DNA from 3 places in the Vogesella indigofera genome. Region 1 is predicted to be linked to each of the others. Evidence: predicted binding sites of a transcription regulator. Region 1 holds the regulator's gene; each other region holds the start of a gene.

Evidence for each region. The regulator FNR, encoded in region 1, switches genes on or off when oxygen is low (the NO sensors DNR and NnrR bind a similar motif). The targets are predictions, from matches to a motif close to TTGATNNNNATCAA.
Region 2: PQU89_RS07955 (ribonucleoside triphosphate reductase) is a predicted target of FNR. The motif match lies at 2,756-2,769, and genes of this name have one in related genera.
Region 3: cobA (uroporphyrinogen-III C-methyltransferase) is a predicted target of FNR. The motif match lies at 2,378-2,391, and genes of this name have one in related genera.

Annotation. Positions count from the first base shown of each region.
Region 1 covers NZ_JAQQLA010000004.1:222,190-227,592, forward strand. Annotated here, with positions in the region: gene PQU89_RS06765 (alanine/glycine:cation symporter family protein) at 1-6, shown strand, start outside; gene hemN (oxygen-independent coproporphyrinogen III oxidase) at 228-1,637, opposite strand; gene fnr (fumarate/nitrate reduction transcriptional regulator Fnr) at 1,749-2,495, shown strand; gene PQU89_RS06780 (efflux transporter outer membrane subunit) at 2,588-3,970, opposite strand; gene PQU89_RS06785 (efflux RND transporter permease subunit) at 3,960-5,403, opposite strand, start outside.
Region 2 covers NZ_JAQQLA010000004.1:473,366-478,768, reverse strand. Annotated here, with positions in the region: gene PQU89_RS07965 (anaerobic ribonucleoside-triphosphate reductase activating protein) at 1-700, opposite strand, end outside; gene nrdD (anaerobic ribonucleoside-triphosphate reductase) at 663-824, opposite strand; gene PQU89_RS07955 (ribonucleoside triphosphate reductase) at 978-2,699, opposite strand; gene PQU89_RS07950 (YqaE/Pmp3 family membrane protein) at 2,867-3,061, opposite strand; gene PQU89_RS07945 (helix-turn-helix domain-containing protein) at 3,185-3,745, opposite strand; gene PQU89_RS07940 (DMT family transporter) at 3,828-4,730, shown strand; gene PQU89_RS07935 (glycosyltransferase family 4 protein) at 4,941-5,403, opposite strand, start outside.
Region 3 covers NZ_JAQQLA010000005.1:106,572-111,974, forward strand. Annotated here, with positions in the region: gene PQU89_RS11085 (DUF2249 domain-containing protein) at 1-117, shown strand, start outside; gene PQU89_RS11090 (hypothetical protein) at 126-1,361, shown strand; gene cobA (uroporphyrinogen-III C-methyltransferase) at 1,512-2,306, opposite strand; gene PQU89_RS11100 (c-type cytochrome) at 2,469-2,894, shown strand; gene PQU89_RS11105 (cbb3-type cytochrome c oxidase subunit I) at 2,936-4,390, shown strand; gene PQU89_RS11110 (cytochrome c oxidase subunit 3) at 4,453-5,037, shown strand; gene PQU89_RS11115 (LysR substrate-binding domain-containing protein) at 5,044-5,403, opposite strand, start outside.

The sequences.
Region 1 (5,403 bases):
TGGTAAGCCTTGCGGCCAACCCTGTTCCGAGCAAGCCCGCGAAAGCGGGCTTTTTTGCGCCCGGCCATGGCGCCGGGCCGGCGGAGCGAGCGCTAGCTGATCCCTGCGTAGCAGAGCGCACCGCCACCCTCGCCCACGCGCCGCCGTGGCCGGCATAAAGAAAAAGGTTGGCCGCATCGCTGTGGCCAACCTGTGTGCCTGCCATCACGCCACCGGGGCGGCGAGGGTCAGATGGTTTTCGAATAGCGCGCGTGCGTGTCGCGTTCGCGCAGATGGCGGTCGAACACCATCGCGATATTGCGGATCAGGAAGCGGCCCTTCGGCTCCACCATCAGGAAGTCGCCGTCGAAATGCAGCAGGCCCATCTGCTGGAATTCGCGGATCTTCGGCAGCTCGTCGGCGAAGTACTCGGCGAAATTGATGGCGAAGGTCTGCTCGATCGCCTCCACCGACAGCGAGAAGCGGCACATCAGCGCCTGGATCACGCTGCGGCGCAGGATGTCGTCCTGGGTCAGCGTCATGCCGCGCATCACCGGCAGGTGGCCGGCGTCCAGCGCCGCGTAGTAGGCGTCGATGTCCTTTTCATTCTGGCTGTAACAGGGGCCGACCTTGCCGATCGATGACACGCCAAAGCCGATCATGTCGCAGTCGGCGTGGGTGGAATAGCCCTGGAAGTTGCGCTGCAGGCGGCCCTGTTCCAGCGCGCGGGTCAGCTCGTCACCGGGCTTGGCGAAGTGGTCCATGCCGATGAACACATAGCCGGCGTCGCTCAGCTGCTGCACCGAGTTCTGCAGGATGTCGAGCTTGGTGGCGCTGGACGGCAGGTCGGCCTCGTTGATGCGGCGCTGCGGCTTGAATACGGTCGGCAGGTGCGCGTAGTTGTACAGCGCGATGCGGTCCGGCGCCATCGCGATCACCTTGTTGACGGTGCTTTCCAGCGAGTGCGCGGTCTGCAGCGGCAGGCCGTAGATCAGGTCCACGCTCACCGACTTGAAGCCGGCCTCGCGCGCGGCGTCGATCACCAGCCGGGTTTCTTCCTCGCTCTGGATGCGGTTCACCGCCTGCTGCACCGCCGGATCGAAATCCTGGATGCCGACGCTCATGCGGTTGAAACCGAGCCGACCCAGATGCAGCACCGTGTCGCGGCCAACCTTGCGCGGGTCGATCTCAATGGAGAACTCGCCTTCCGGCAGCAGTTCGAAGTAGCGGTTGATGACGCCCATCACCCGGTCCAGCTGTGCATCGGACAGGAAGGTCGGCGTGCCGCCGCCGAAATGCAGCTGGATCACCTTCTCGCGACAGCCGAGTTTTTCCGCCACCAACGCGATTTCCTTTTCCAGGTAGTCGAGGTAGGCGTCGGCGCGGCTCTTGTCCTTGGTGATGATCTTGTTGCAGCCGCAGTAGTAGCAGATGGTGTTGCAGAACGGGATGTGCACGTACAGCGAAATGCCGCGATGGTTTGCCCCAATGGTGCGCTGCGCCAGGCAATGCTCATAATCACTCACCCCAAAACCGGCGTGAAAACGATCGGCAGTCGGATAGGAGGTGTAACGCGGACCGGACCCTTCCAGTGTTTCGATCAGGGTCCGGTCGAAAACACATTGGGTCGGGATAAATGCAGAATGAGCAGTCATCATATATTTTGATTGGAAATCTGGTGGGGGACTGGTAAATTTGCGCAATTACGCCTTGATCTGCATTGACGCTCATCAAGCAAGCTCATCTGTCCCTGGAAATCGACTCTCGGTATGAACGATCTGTCCTCCCCCCTGCATTCGCTGAAAGTCACTTGTTCCAACTGCAGCCTGCGTGAATTGTGCCTGCCGGTGGGGCTGAACCGTGACGAGATGGCCCAGCTGGATGCCGTTATCCGTCAGAGCCGCCGTTTCAAGCGCGGTGAGTACCTGTTCCGCAGCGGAGAAGGCTTCCGTTCTTTATACGCGGTGCGCACCGGTTATTTCAAGACCTGCGTTTCCAGCCAGGACGGCCGCGAACAGGTCACCGGTTTCCACATGTCCGGCGAACTGATGGGGCTGGACGGCATTTCCTCCAACACCCACGGTTGCGACGCCATCGCGCTGGAGGACAGCGAGGTGTGCGAGCTGCCATTCAGCCGCATGGAAAGCCTGGGACGCGACATCCCCAGCCTGCAACACCACTTCTTCCGCCTGATGAGCCGCGAGATCGTGCGCGACCAGTCGGTGATGCTGCTGCTGGGCAACATGAAGGCGGAAGAACGCCTCGCCGCCTTCCTGCTCAACCTGTCGCAGCGCTTGGCCAGCCGCGGCTTTGCCGCCAACGATTTCATCCTGCGCATGAGCCGCGAGGAAATCGGCAGCTTCCTCGGCCTGAAACTGGAAACCGTCAGCCGCACGCTGTCAAAATTCCAGCAGCAGGGCTGGATCCTGGTCGATCACAAGCACATCCAGCTGGTGCGGCCGGAAGAGCTGAAGGCCCTGGTGGCCGGCTGCTCGCAGGCCAACAGCGCCGGCTAAGCCCATACATACCATCGCGCCGCCCGCCGGCGCGCTGCAAAAAAAAAGCCCGGATCAGTCGATCCGGGCTTTTTGCATCGTGCGTTGCGGGGTCAGCCGGCCTGCCAGCCTCCACCCAGTGCCGCGTACAGCGACACCACCGCCGACAGCCGCGCCAGGCGGGCGCTGGACAGTGCCTGCTCCACCTGGAACACGCCGCGCTCGGCATCGAGCACGTCCAGATAGCTGGAGTAGCCGTTGTCGTAGCGCAGCCGCGCCAGGCGCAGCGCCTCGCGCAGTGCCGCCAGTTGCTGTAGCTGCGCCTGTTCGGTGGCACGCGTGGTGCTGACCGCCGACATCGCGTCCAGGGTATCGGCAAACGCCTGCTGCACCGTCTTCTCGTACACCGCCAGCGCCTGCTTCTGGCGCGCGTTGGCGGCATCGACACCGGCGGCGATACGGCCGGCGTTGAAGATCGGCGCGGTCAGGTTGGCCGCAAAGTTCCAGGTCTGCGCCGGGCCGCTGAACAGGTCGACCAGCGCGGTGCTGGCGCTGCCGATGCCTGCCGACAGGCTGATGCTCGGGAAGTAGGCGGCGCGGGCGACGCCGATGCGGGCGTTGGCCGCGATCAGGCTGGCTTCCGCCGCCGCCACGTCGGCACGGCGCAGCAGCAGGTCGGACGGCAGACCTGACGGGATCTGCTCCGGCTCGGCCAGCGCCGACAAGGCCTTGCCGCGGCCAAGGTTGGCCGCAATGTCACGCGGCGAACGGCCCAGCAGCACTGCCAGCGCGTGTTCGGTCTGCGTCACCGCCTGTGCCAGCTGCGGCACGGTGGCACGCGCACTGGCGGCCTCGGCCTCGGCCTGGCGCAGCTCCAGTTCGGAGGTCATGCCGCCGTTGAAGCGTTTCTGGCGCAGCTGCAGCGATTGCTCGCGGCTTTGCAGCGTGGCACGGGCGCTGGCGAGCTGGGCATCGTAGCTGGCGAGCTGGAAGTAGCTCTTGGCCACCTGGCTGCCCAGCGACAGCCGCAACGCGGCCAGCGAGCGCTCGCTGGCGCTGACGTCGGCCAGCGCCGCTTCGCGTTCACGGCGCAGCTTGCCCCACAGGTCCAGCTCCCAGCTGGCGGTCAGCCCGGCCTGGCGGCTGTCGAGCAGCGCCCCGCCGCCACTGCTGTAGGCCGAGATCTGGCTGCGGCCGCTGCCGGCGCTGGCGCTGACCTGCGGCAGCAGGCCGGCACGCGCCACACCAGCGGCGGCGGCGGCTTCTTCCACCCGCCCCGCGGCCTGCACCAGATCACGGTTGTAGCGCAGCGATTCGTCTATCATCGCGTCCAGCACCGGATCCTCGAAACTGCGCCACCAGTCGCTGGCAACCGGCGCCACGTTGGCCGCAGCCTGCGGCATTTCCAGCTGCGGACGCTGGTAGTCGGGGCCGACCGCGCACGCCGACAGCGCGGCGGCGACCATGATTGGCAACAGCGCTTGCTTAAGCATCATGCTGTTCTCCTTGTGGCGCCGGCTTGCGCTGACTCCACTGCATAATCAGTTTGAAAAACAGGGGGATGAACAGTGCCGCGATGAAGGTTGCGGCCAACATGCCCCCGATCACGCCGGTACCGATCGAGTGACGGCTGGCGGAGCCGGCGCCGCTGGAAATCGCCAGCGGCACGCAACCGAGGATGAAGGCCAGCGAGGTCATCACGATAGGGCGGAAACGCAGCTTGGCCGCCTCCACCGCCGCCTCGGTCAGCGAACGCCCCTCTTCCATCTTCAGCACCGCGAACTCGACGATCAGGATCGCGTTCTTCGCCGCCAGGCCGATCAGCGTCACCAGTGCCACCTGGAAGTAGATGTCGTTCTCCAGCCCGCGCAGCCAGTTGGCCACCAGCGCGCCGAATACCGCGAACGGCACCGCGGTCAGCACCGCGATCGGCAGCGTCCAGCGCTCGTACTGTGCCGCCAGGATCAGGAACACCATCACCAGCGCGATCACGAACACCGTCGACGAGGCACCGCCGGTGGATTTCTCCTGGAAGGCGGAGCCGGTCCACGCCAGGGTGTAGCCATCCGGCAGGGTTTCCTTCGCCAGCTGTTCCATCACCGCCAGCGCTTCGCCGGAGCTGTAGCCCGGTGCCGGGCCGCCGACCAGCTTGGCCGACGGGAAGGCGTTGTAGCGCTCGACGATTTCCGGGCCGGTGGCCTGTTCCACCGTCACCAGGCTGGACAGCGGAATCATCTGTCCGTTCTGCGCACGCACGAACACGGTACGCAGGTTGTCGACGCTCTTGCGGAACTCGGCCTCCGACTGCAGCTGCACGGTGAAGATGCGGCCGAATTTGTTGAAGTCGTTGACGTACAGCGCGCCGAAGGTGCTCTGCATGGTGTCGAACACGTCGTCGATCGGCACGCCCAGCGCCTTGGCCTTTTCACGGTCCAGCTGCACGTTGACCTGTGGCACGTTGGCGGAGAAGGTGCTCTGTACGCCGGCCAGTTCCGGCCGTTTTGCCGCCGCCATCATCAGCGCCTGCGCCTGGGCCGCCAGCTCGCCGGCCGAGGCACCGGCACGGTTCTGCACGTAGGCCTCGAAGCCGCCGGTGGAGGACATGCCGGAGATCGGTGGCGGGTTGAAGGCCAGTACCAGCCCTTCCTTGATGCCGGCACCTTTCATGAACACGTCGCCGACCACCTCCTGCGCCGACATGCCCGGCGCCTTGCGCTCGTCCCACGGCTTCAGGGTGATGAAGGTGACACCGGTATTGGTGCGGTTGGAGCCGGACAGGATGTCAAAGCCGGCAAAGCTCATCACGTCCTTCACCGCCGGGTTCTTGGCAATTTCCACGTCCAGCTTGTCCATCGCGTCCACGGTGCGGTTGATCGCCGCGCCGTCCGGCAGGATGGTGGCGGAGATGATGTAGCCCTGGTCTTCTTCC
Region 2 (5,403 bases), 250 kb from region 1:
CAAAGTGGCTGGCCACCGCCGCCTGCAGCGCCGGCGCCGGCCAGCCTGCGGCGATGGGGGAAAACGGCTGCGGCAATTGCGGGCTGGGGCGCAGCAGCTGCCAGGCGTAGCGGCGCACGCCACGCTGGGACAGCCACGCGGCCAGCTGGCTCAGCGTGCTGTCGTCGTGCAACGCGGGGTGGATGGTGCTGCGGCATTCGTAGGCGACGCCGCTGGCTTGCAGCAGCGCCAGGCTGGCGGCGGCACGCTCGCCGCTGCCGGCCACCGCGGTGATGGCCGGATACTGTGGCGGCAGGGTCTTGATGTCCAGCCCGACCCAGTCCAGCAGTGGCAGTACCGCCGCCAGCCGTTGCGGGTGGCTGCCGCCGCTGTGCAGGCCGGTGGCAAAGCCCATGGCACGCACCTCGGCCAGCAGCGCCGGCAAGGCCGGCTCGGACAGCGGCTCGCCACCGGAAAACACCACCCCGTCCAGCAGACCGTGCCGTGCCTGCAATTGCGCGCGCAGCTGCGGCCAACTGGTCTGACCGTGGCGGCGCTGCAGCAAGCCGGGATTGTGGCAGTAGCCGCAGCGCCATGGGCAGCCGGCGAGGAATACCACCGCGGCGAGCCGGCCCGGCCAGTCGCAGGCGGAGAACGGCTGCCAGCCGCCGATGCGGGCGCGCTCAGCCGACGCGCTGTTCGTCGAAGTGGCAGCGTTCATGGAACTCGCCCTGTTTGCCGGTATTGAACGAGGCCACCGGGCGGTGGTAGCCCATCACCCGTGTCCATACCTCGCAGCGGGTGCGTTCTTCGTCTTTCAGTTCGATGCTTGGCTGGTTGTGCATGGTGTTTCCTTTCAAGGGTTGGCCGCATGGCGGCGGTGGGCATTACTTTTTTCGTAGCCCGGATAAGCGAGGCGCATCCGGGAAACAGACAGTGCATCCGGGGACACGGGTGGCCACTTCCGGATACGCCTGAGGCTTATCCGGGCGACCGGCTCAGTCGCAGCAGGCGGCGCGGTATTTTTTCTCGATCAGCTCGGCGTCGCACTTCGGGCAGAAATCATGCCGCCCGGACAGGTAGCCGTGCGTCGGGCAGATCGAGAAGGTCGGGGTGATGGTGATGTAGGGCAGGCGGAAGTTTTCCAGCGCGCGCTTCACCAGCTGGCGGCAGGCGTCGGCGCTGCTCACCGCCTCGCTCATGTACAGGTGCAGCACGGTGCCGCCGGTGTATTTGCGCTGCAGTTCGTCCTGGCGCAGCAGCGCCTCGAACGGGTCGTCGGTAAAGCCCACCGGCAGCTGGCTAGAGTTGGTGTAGTACGGCTGCTGCGGCGTGCCGGCCTGCAGGATGCCGGGGTAGCGCTTGTTGTCCTCGCGCGCGAAGCGGTAAGTGGTGCCTTCCGCCGGCGTGGCTTCCAGGTTGTACAGGTGGCCGGTGGCCTGCTGGAACTCCACCATGCGCGCGCGGATGTGGTCCAGGTAGCGGCAGGCGAAGGCATGGCCCCAGTCGCTGGTGATGTCGTGGGCGTCGGCGCTGAAGTTGCGGATCATCTCGTTGATGCCGTTCACCCCCAGGGTGGAGAAGTGGTTGCGCAGGCTGCCGAGGAAGTGGCGGGTGTACGGGTACAGCCCGCCGTCGATGTGCTGCTGCACCACGCGGCGGCGCGCTTCCAGCACCTCGCGCCCCAGGTCCAGCAGGCGGTCGGTCTCGGCCAGCAGCGCCGCTTCGTCGCCGGCAAAACGGTGGCCCAGCCGTGCGCAGTTGACGGTGACCACCCCCACCGAGCCGGTCTGCTCGGCACTGCCGAACAGGCCGTTGCCGCGCTTCATCAGCTCGCGCAGGTCCAGCTGCAGGCGGCAGCACATGCTGCGCACCATGTGCGGCTCCAGCTCGGAGTTCACGAAGTTCTGGAAGTAGGGCAGGCCGTACTTGGCGGTCATCGCGAACAACAGCTCGCTGTTCTCGCCGTACCAGTCGAAATCCTTGGTGATGTTGTAGGTGGGGATCGGGAAGGTAAACGCCCGCCCCAGCGCGTCGCCGGCCAGCATCACCTCGATATAGGCGCGGTTGATCAGCGCCATTTCTGGGGCGCAGTCGCCGTAGCGGAACGGCATCTCCTCGCCGCCCAGCACCGGGATCTGCTCGCGCAGGTCTTCCGGGCACACCCAGTCGAAGGTCAGGTTGGTGAACGGCGTCTGCGTGCCCCAGCGGCTGGGCACGTTCAGGTTGTAGATCAGCTCCTGGATCGCCTGCTTCACCTGCGCGTAGTCCAGCGCGTCCTTTTTCACGAACGGGGCGAGGTAGGTATCGAAGGAGCTGAACGCCTGCGCGCCGGCCCATTCGTTCTGCAGCGTGCCAAGGAAGTTGACGATCTGGCCGCAGGCGCTGGACAAGTGCCGCGGCGGCGCCGATTCCACCTTGCCGCCGACGCCGGCAAAACCCAGCTGCAGCAGGGTGCGTAGCGACCAGCCGGCGCAGTAGCCGGACAGCATGTCCAGGTCGTGGATGTGCAGGTCGCCGTGGCGGTGCGCGCTGGCGGCTTCCGCAGGGAACACTTCGTTCAGCCAGTACTCGGCGGTGAGCTTGCCGGCGATGTTGAGGATCATGCCGCCCAGGCTGTAGCCCTGGTTGGCGTTGGCCTGCACCCGCCAGTCGGCACGGGACAGGTATTCGTTGATGCTGCTGACCGCATCCACGTGATGTTTGGGGCGTGTGTCCATGTTTTTTCCAATATCTTGTGTTTGGCGCATTGTATGGACGCAGCATGTGGTAGTGATTGATGTGGATCAAGAACGCAAAAATTCTTATGGCATGATGTGGCGCCATGAAAAATGGCCAGCCGGTCGTTGCCGGGCTGGCCATCGGGAGGCGGCGCGCGGCGCCTGCGCTAGCGTGCTTGTGCCAGCGCCTGTTTGATCTTGAGGTCGGTCTTGTACTGGCTGAGCGCGTACACCGACCAGATCGCCGCCGGGATCCAGCCGATCAGCGTGCACTGCAGCAGCAGGCAGAACAGGCCGGCAAACGGGCGCTTGATGGTGAAGAATTGCAGCCAGGGCAGCAGGATGGCGAGTAGCAGGCGCATGGTGACTCCGATCGCGGATGGACAGTGACGAGGGATTTGATGCTATCCGTTTATGTCAAAATCATCAAATGCCGTGGCGGCGGGCGGCTGCCGCGCTGACGGCGGCCAACGTTGGCCGCAGTCTCAGCCGGGTGCCGGCATCACGATGCTGCGCTGGAAGCGCAACAGGCTGCTACCCGGATTGTGGTAGCGGTAGCCGTGCTCGGTGCCGTAGCCGGCGGTGTCGCCCGCTTGCAGCGTGCGCTCGTGCCCGGCGTAGGCCAGTTGCAGTGTGCCGCTGTGCACCTCGACGATCTCGCCGCAGCCGGTCGGATCCGGCGCGGCCAGGTAGCTGTCGCCGGGCGCTAGCTGCCACTGCCACAGTTCCAGCGTGCAGCCGGCCAGCGCCAGGCTGTGCAGCAGGGTGGCGTGGCTGTCGCTGCTGTCGCCCTGCCACACCCGTACCGGCGCGTCACTGCCGGGGGCACGCACCAGCTCGGAGAAAGTCAGCCCCAGCGCGCTGGCGAGACGGTCGAGGGTGGCGATGCTGACATTGCTGGCGCCGGCTTCGATGTTGACCAGCATGCGGCGGCTGACCTCGGCGCTGGCGGCCAGCTTTTCCTGGCTCAGGCCGCGCTGCTGGCGTGCCTCGCGCAGGTTGCGGGCGACATGGCTGAAGACTTGCAGGGGAATGTGTTCGCTCATAAGTGCAATATATTGCTCATCAAACGAGTTGTGCAGTATAGTGCACAAAACTGAGCCACCACCCTACACGCGAGCCATCCCCATGTCCACCATCGCCCTGCCCGCGGCCCAGCCGCCGCGTTCCCTGCTGCCCGACCTGTCGCTGGTTGGGGTCACCCTGATCTGGGGCGGCACCTTCCTCGCGGTACAGACCGCGCTGCAATGGAGCGGCGCCTTCGCCTTTGTCGGCATGCGCTTTGCCGTCGCCGCCTTGCTGGCGCTGCTGCTGTGCCGCCGCCAGCTGGCCGGCATCAACCGCACCGAGCTGCTGGGCGGCGTCTTCATCGGCGTGATCCTGTATTTCAGCTACAACCTGCAGACGCTGGGGCTGGGCCATATCGCCAGCAGCACCTCGGCCTTCCTCACCGGCTTGTACGTGCCGCTGGTGCCGCTGCTGCAGTGGGGACTGTTCCGCCAGCGCCCGGGCTGGCTGGCGTGGGCGGGGGTGGCGCTGGCGTTTGCCGGCCTGCTGCTCCTGGCCGGGGTCGATGGCCTCAGCATTAAGCTGGGCTTAGGCGAATGGCTGACCATCGCCGCCACCGTCACCATCGCGCTGGAAATCTGCCTGCTCAGCCGCTTTGCCGCCGGCTGCAACGCCGGGCGCATGGCACTGGTGCAGCTGGCGACGGTGGCGCTGCTGTCGCTGGCCACGGCACCGCTGGCCGGCGAGGCGCTGCCGCAGTGGCAGCCGCTGCTGCTGGTGAGCGTGCTGGCGCTGGGCGCGGCCACCGCGCTGATCCAGATCGTGATGAACTGGGCGCAGCAGACGGTGCCGGCCACCCGCGCCACCATCATCTACGCGATGGAGCCGGTGTGGGGCGGGCTGATCGGCTGGCTGGCCGGCGAGGCGATGAGCGCCGGCAAGGTCGGCGGCGCGGCGCTGATCGTGGCCAGCGTGCTGCTGAGCCAGCTCAGCGCGCACAAGGTGACGCACGCGCCGGCCTGATCCTTAGAACCTGTTCACGATCTGCTGCGCTTCGGCGATACCGCGTTAAAAACGGCTTCGGAATGCTCATTGACCCCATGTCAACTCCGCTTCCTCAGCCGTTTTCGCCTTGTCTCGCTCTAGCTCGCGAGATCGTGAACACTTTCTTACGATGCACAACAATGCGGCCAACCTTGGGCAAGGTTGGCCGCAGCTGTTTTGGCATCGCGTTCAGCGCCCGCCGCCGGTGGTGAAGGCCATGCCTTCCTGCTCGCCCAGCGGACGCGGACAGAGGTGGGATTCGAACTGCCGCGTCGCCGCCGTCCAGGAGTAGCCCTCGGCCACGCGGCGCACCTGGTCGCGGTCCAGCGTCAGCGCCTGCAGGCAGGCGGTGCGCAGGTCGGCGTGCAGCACGCCGCCGCCGCTGCTGCCGACCACGTCCAGCGGGCCGGCCACCGGGTAGGCGGCCACCGGCGTGCCGCAGGCCATCGCCTCCAGCAGCACCAGGCCGAAGGTGTCGGTCAGGCTGGGGAACACGAACACGTCGCCGGCACGGTAGAAGCGCGCCAGCTCGTGCTGCGGGAACACGCCGGCGAAGTAGACATCGGGGTATTTCGCCTTCAGTTCTGCCAGCTGCGGCCCCTCGCCGACCACCCATTTCGAGCCCGGCAAGTCCAGTTTGAGAAAGGCCTCG
Region 3 (5,403 bases), on a different contig from region 1:
GTGCTGCCGCACTTCCCCGGGCCGCTGATCCCGCTGCTACAGCAGCGCAAGGTCAGCTTTGACAGTGAAATGCTGCCGGACATGAGCGGGGTGGTGCTGAAGCTGGTGCTGCCCTGATGCAGGCCATGCCCAGTTTTGACCGCGCACCGCCGCTTTCGCTGCCGGTGCGTTATTTTTTGGCGGCGGCGTGCTGGCTGCTGCCGCTGGCGGCCAGCCTGCTGCTGACCGACAACGACTATCCATCGCTGAGCCTGCTGCTGCCGCTGCACCTGCTGGCGCTGGGCGTGCTCGGCAACGCCATGCTGGGCGCCTTGCTGCAGATGGTGGCGGTGGTGTCCGGCGTGCCCTGCTTGCGGCCAACGTGGTGGCGGCTGGGGGTGTGGAGCCTGTGGCAGCTGGCCACCGCCAGCCTGTGCTGGGGCTTTTACCGGGCGCTGGCGCCGCCGTGGCTGCAGCTGGCCAGCGTGCTGTTTGCGCTGCTGGCCGCCGCGCTGTCGGGCCTGCTGTACGGGCTGTGGCGCAGCCCGGCGGCGGACGGCAGCAGCCGCGGCCTGCGCCTGGCGCTAGGCCTGTTGCTGCTGACCCTGCTGCTGGGTCTGTCGATGCTGGCGGTGCTGGGCTGGGGTCGGCCGTGGCCGCTGCTGAGCCTGCTGCCGCTGCACCGGCTGGCGGCGCAGGGCTGGGTGTTGCTGCTGGTGATGGCGGTGGCGCAGGTGATCGCGCCGATGTTCCTGCTGACGCCGGCCTATCCCGGCTGGTGGCAGCGCCACGGCGCCACGCTGTGGCTGCTGGCCTTGCTGGCCGGCGCTGCTGGCCTGCTGTGGCAACCGCAGTGGCCGTGGTGGTCGCTGGCGTGGCTGCCGCTGGCGCTGTTTGCCGCACTCAGCCTGCGCCTGCTGCGCGCCAGCCGGCGGCCGCAGGAGTGGCTGCTGCCGTACTGGTGGCTGGCGTTTGCGCTGTTGGCCTTGCTGGCGGTACTGCTGCCGCTGCTGGCGTGGCAGGGCAGTGCGCCGTGGCTGGCGCGCGCGCTGGCGTGGTGTATGCTCGGTGGTTTTGCGCTGACGCTGGTGGTCGGCATGCTGTACCGCATCGTGCCCTTCCTGCTGTGGCTGCACCTGAAGAATGCGGCGCCGCCACGCCATCGCGTCCCGGCGCTGCATGCCTTCGTGCCGGAAACCGCCGCGCGGCACAGCTGGCTCGCACTGTTGCTGCTGCAGCCGCTGGCGGCGCTGTGGGTGTGGCAGCCGCAGCTGGGCTGGCCGCTGGCGCTGGCGCTGCTCGGCCTGTTGGCGCTGCTGCTATGGCATTTCGCCGCGGCGGCGCGGCAGTATCGCACCGCCCGCCGCGCCTTGCCGTCTTAGAGACTTTCACGATCGGCCGCGACTTGATCTCAATGGTGGCAATACGGCATTAAAAACGGCTTCGGGATGCTTGTTTATCTCTGGATAAACGCCGCTTCCCGGCCGTTTTTGCCTTGTCTCGCGTGAGCGCGCGTGGCCGTGAACAGGTGCTCAGCCGGCCAGCGCCTGAGCCAGCGTCGCCTGTAGTCTGGCCTGCAGTCGTACCACCTCGCCGATGATCAGCAGGGCCGGGGGTTTGACCGAGTGCTGCTGCACACAGGCACCGAGGCTGGCCAGCTCGCAGCACAGCACCCGCTGTTGCGCGGTGGTGGCGTTCTCGATGATGGCCACCGGTGTGGCGGCGGCGCGGCCGGCGGCTTGCAGCTGGTCGGCGATATTGGCCGCCTCGCCCAGCCCCATGTACACCACCAGCGTTTCCTCGGCGCCGGTGTGGCCGGTCCACTCCAGCGTGCTCTGCCCGTCGCGGCGATGGCCGGTGACGAAGCTGACGCCCTGCGCGTAGTCGCGGTGCGTCAGCGGAATGCCGGCCGCCGCCGCCGCGCCCATCGCCGCGCTGATGCCGGGGATCACCTCGCAGGCGATGCCGGCTGCGGCCAACGTTTCCAGCTCCTCGCCGCCGCGCCCGAACAGGAACGGGTCGCCGCCTTTCAGCCGCACCACGCGCAGCCCTTGTTGCGCCTTGGTCACGATCAGCTGGTTGATGTCCTGTTGCGGCAGGGTGTGGCGGCTGGCGCGCTTGCCGACGCAGATCTGCTCGGCGCGGCGGTTGACCAGCGCCAGTACCGCGTCGGACACCAGCAGGTCGTACAGCACCACGTCGGCCTCGTTGAGGCGGCGCAGCGCCTTCAGCGTCAGCAGGTCCGGATCGCCGGGGCCGGCGCCGACCAGGCTGACCTGGCCGTGGCGCAGCGGGTAGGGATGGGGGAAGGAGGCAGGGGCGTTCATTGCTGTTCCAGTCTGGCCGGCGGCCGCTAAGGGGATGACGCCAGTGTAGGAACGGCGGCGCCCGGGAATCGTTGATTCGCATCAATGCTATCTGGATGGGTGGAAACGTACAGTTCGCCCTGACACGCCGGGTTCCCGGTGACGCAAGAAAAGGAGGACGCGATGAGCGCCAGTTTTACCAAATCGACCGCGCGCAACATCTTTTACGGTGGCGCGGTGTTTTTCTTCCTGCTGTTCGTGGCGTTGACACTGGATACGGTGCAGGCGCTGCCCAAGCGCGACAACCGCGCCAACCTGACCGAGCAGGTCGCCCGCGGCAAGAAGCTGTGGGAGGTCAACAACTGCATCGGCTGTCACACGCTGCTGGGCGAGGGCGCCTATTTCGCGCCGGAGCTGGGTAACGTCTACCAGCGCCGTGGCCCGGAATTCATCAAGGCCTGGATCAAGGCGCAGCCGACCGGCGCGCCGGGACGTCGCCAGATGCCGAACTTCCATCTCAACGATGCCGAACTCGACGACCTGGTGGCCTTCCTCAAGTACAGCTCGGAAATCAATACCAATAACTGGCCGCCGAATATCGAAGGCTGATGCCTGTCGATCCCGGTAATTCATCATCCAAGGAGAACCAGATGACTTCCTCCGCAATGGCCACCGCGCGCGCTGCCAGCGTCTCGGCGGCGGCCAATGACCCGCTCACCAATGTCCAGCTCAAGTACCGCTCGCAAGCGGTGGCCAAGCCGTACTTTGTCGCCGCGATCGGCCTGTTTGTCGGCCAGATCCTGTTCGGCCTGATCATGGGCCTGCAGTACGTGATCGGCGATTTCCTGTTCCCGGAAATCCCGTTCAACGTGGCACGCATGGTGCACACCAACCTGCTGATCGTGTGGCTGCTGTTCGGCTTCATGGGCGCCGGCTACTTCCTGATTCCGGAAGAATCGGAACGCGAGCTGCACAGTCCGAAACTGGCCATCATCACCTTCTGGGTGTTCCTGATCGCCGGGGCGCTGACCATCGTCGGCTATCTGGCGGTGCCGTACGCCACGCTGGCCAAGATCACCGGCAACGACTTGTTGCCGACCATGGGCCGCGAGTTCCTGGAACAGCCGACCATTACCAAGATCGGCATCGTGCTGGTGGCGCTGTCCTTCCTGTTCAACCTGAGCATGACCGTGCTCAAGGGCCGCAAGACCAGCATCAGCATGGTGATGATGCTGGGCCTGTGGGGGCTGGCGATCTTCTTCCTGTTCTCATTCTACAACCCGGACAACCTGGTACTGGACAAGTACTTCTGGTGGTGGGTGGTGCACCTGTGGGTGGAAGGGGTGTGGGAACTGATCATGGGCGCGATGCTGGCCTTCGTGCTGGTGAAAGTGACCGGTATTGACCGCGAAATCATCGAGAAGTGGCTGTACGTGATCATCGCCATGACGCTGATCTCCGGCATCATCGGTACCGGTCACCACTACTTCTGGATCGGCGCGCCGGCGTACTGGCAGGTGTGGGGTTCGGTATTCTCCGCGCTGGAACCGATTCCGTTCTTCATGATGACGCTGTTCGCCTTCAACGTGGTCAACAAGCGCCGTCGCGAACATCCGAACAAGGCTGCGGTACTGTGGGCACTGGGCACCGGCGTGATGGCCTTCCTCGGCGCCGGCGTGTGGGGCTTCCTGCACACCCTGGCTCCGGTCAACTACCTGACCCACGGCACGCAGATCACCGCCAGCCACGGCCACATGGCGTTCTACGGCGCCTACGCCATGGTGGTGATGACCATGATTTCCTACACCATGCCGCTGATGCGTGGCCGCGAGGCCAACAGCAATGCCGCGCAAGTGGTGGAGATGTGGTCGTTCTGGCTGATGACGGTGGCGATGGTGTTCATCACCCTGTTCCTGACCGCCGCCGGCATCCTGCAGGTATGGATGCAGCGCATGGGCGACACCCCGCTGTCGTTCATGGCCACCCAGGACAAGATCGCCTTCTTCTACTGGCTGCGCGAGCTGTCCGGTGTGGTGTTCTTCATCGGCCTGCTGCTGTACATCGTCAGCTTCTTTATCCGCGGCAACGAGCGCGCCAGCGCCTGATCCCGCCGCATCCGGCAACACGGGCGCCCCTTGCGGGCGCCTTTTTCACGACGGAGCCTGCCATGAACACAGCCGCACCCGGCCTTGCCGCCCCGCCACGCGTGCCCGGCGATCTGGCGATGTGGTTCTTCATCCTTGCCGAGCTGACGGTGTTCGGCATCTTCTTTGCCGTCTACGGCGTGGCGCGGCAGCGCGACGCGGCGCTGTTTGCCGCCGGCCAGGCACAGCTGCTGCTGTGGCCGGCGCTGCTGAACACCCTGCTGCTGATCGCCGGCAGCGCCACGGTGGCGGCGGCGGTGCGCGCCTTTGCGGCCAACCTTGTGGCGAGCGGCCGCCGCTACCTGCTGGCCACGCTGCTGCTGGGCGGCGGTTTTGTGCTGCTCAAGGGCTGGGAGTTCGCCACCAAGTTCGCCGCCGGCATCACCCTGTCCAGCAGCGACTTCTGGATGTTCTACCTGTCGCTGACTTTCTTTCACTTCCTGCACGTGATCCTCGGCCTGGTGATCGTGGCCGCGGTGTATCTCCACGCCCGCCGTGGCGCCTACGATGCGGCCAACCACGACGGCGTGGAAACCGCCGCCGCCTACTGGCACATGGTCGATCTGGTGTGGGTGGTGCTGTTCGCGCTGGTGTACGTGGCGCGCTGACCAGGCTCAGCCGCCGGGGGCGATGTCGTGCAGCGGCGGCGGCTGCAAGGCCGCGAGATAGCCGGCGGTTTCCGCATTGATCCAGTGGCGGAAATCCTGCTGCTTGGCGGCGGCACTCTCGCGTTGCGGCCAGACCAGCCAGTGCGGCGACAGGTGCGGCACGCGGATGTCGGTCAGCTGCACCAGCTCGCCGCGTTGCAGCGCGCTGGCCACCAGGCTGCGCCGCAGCAACGCCACGCCCAGCCCCTGCTGTACTGCCGCCAGCACCAGATTGCTGTCGTTGATCCACAGCGCGGCGTGCGCCGGCTCCGCCACCCCGGCGGCGCTGCACCAGCCGAGCCAGGACTCCACCGTGCGCACCACCGG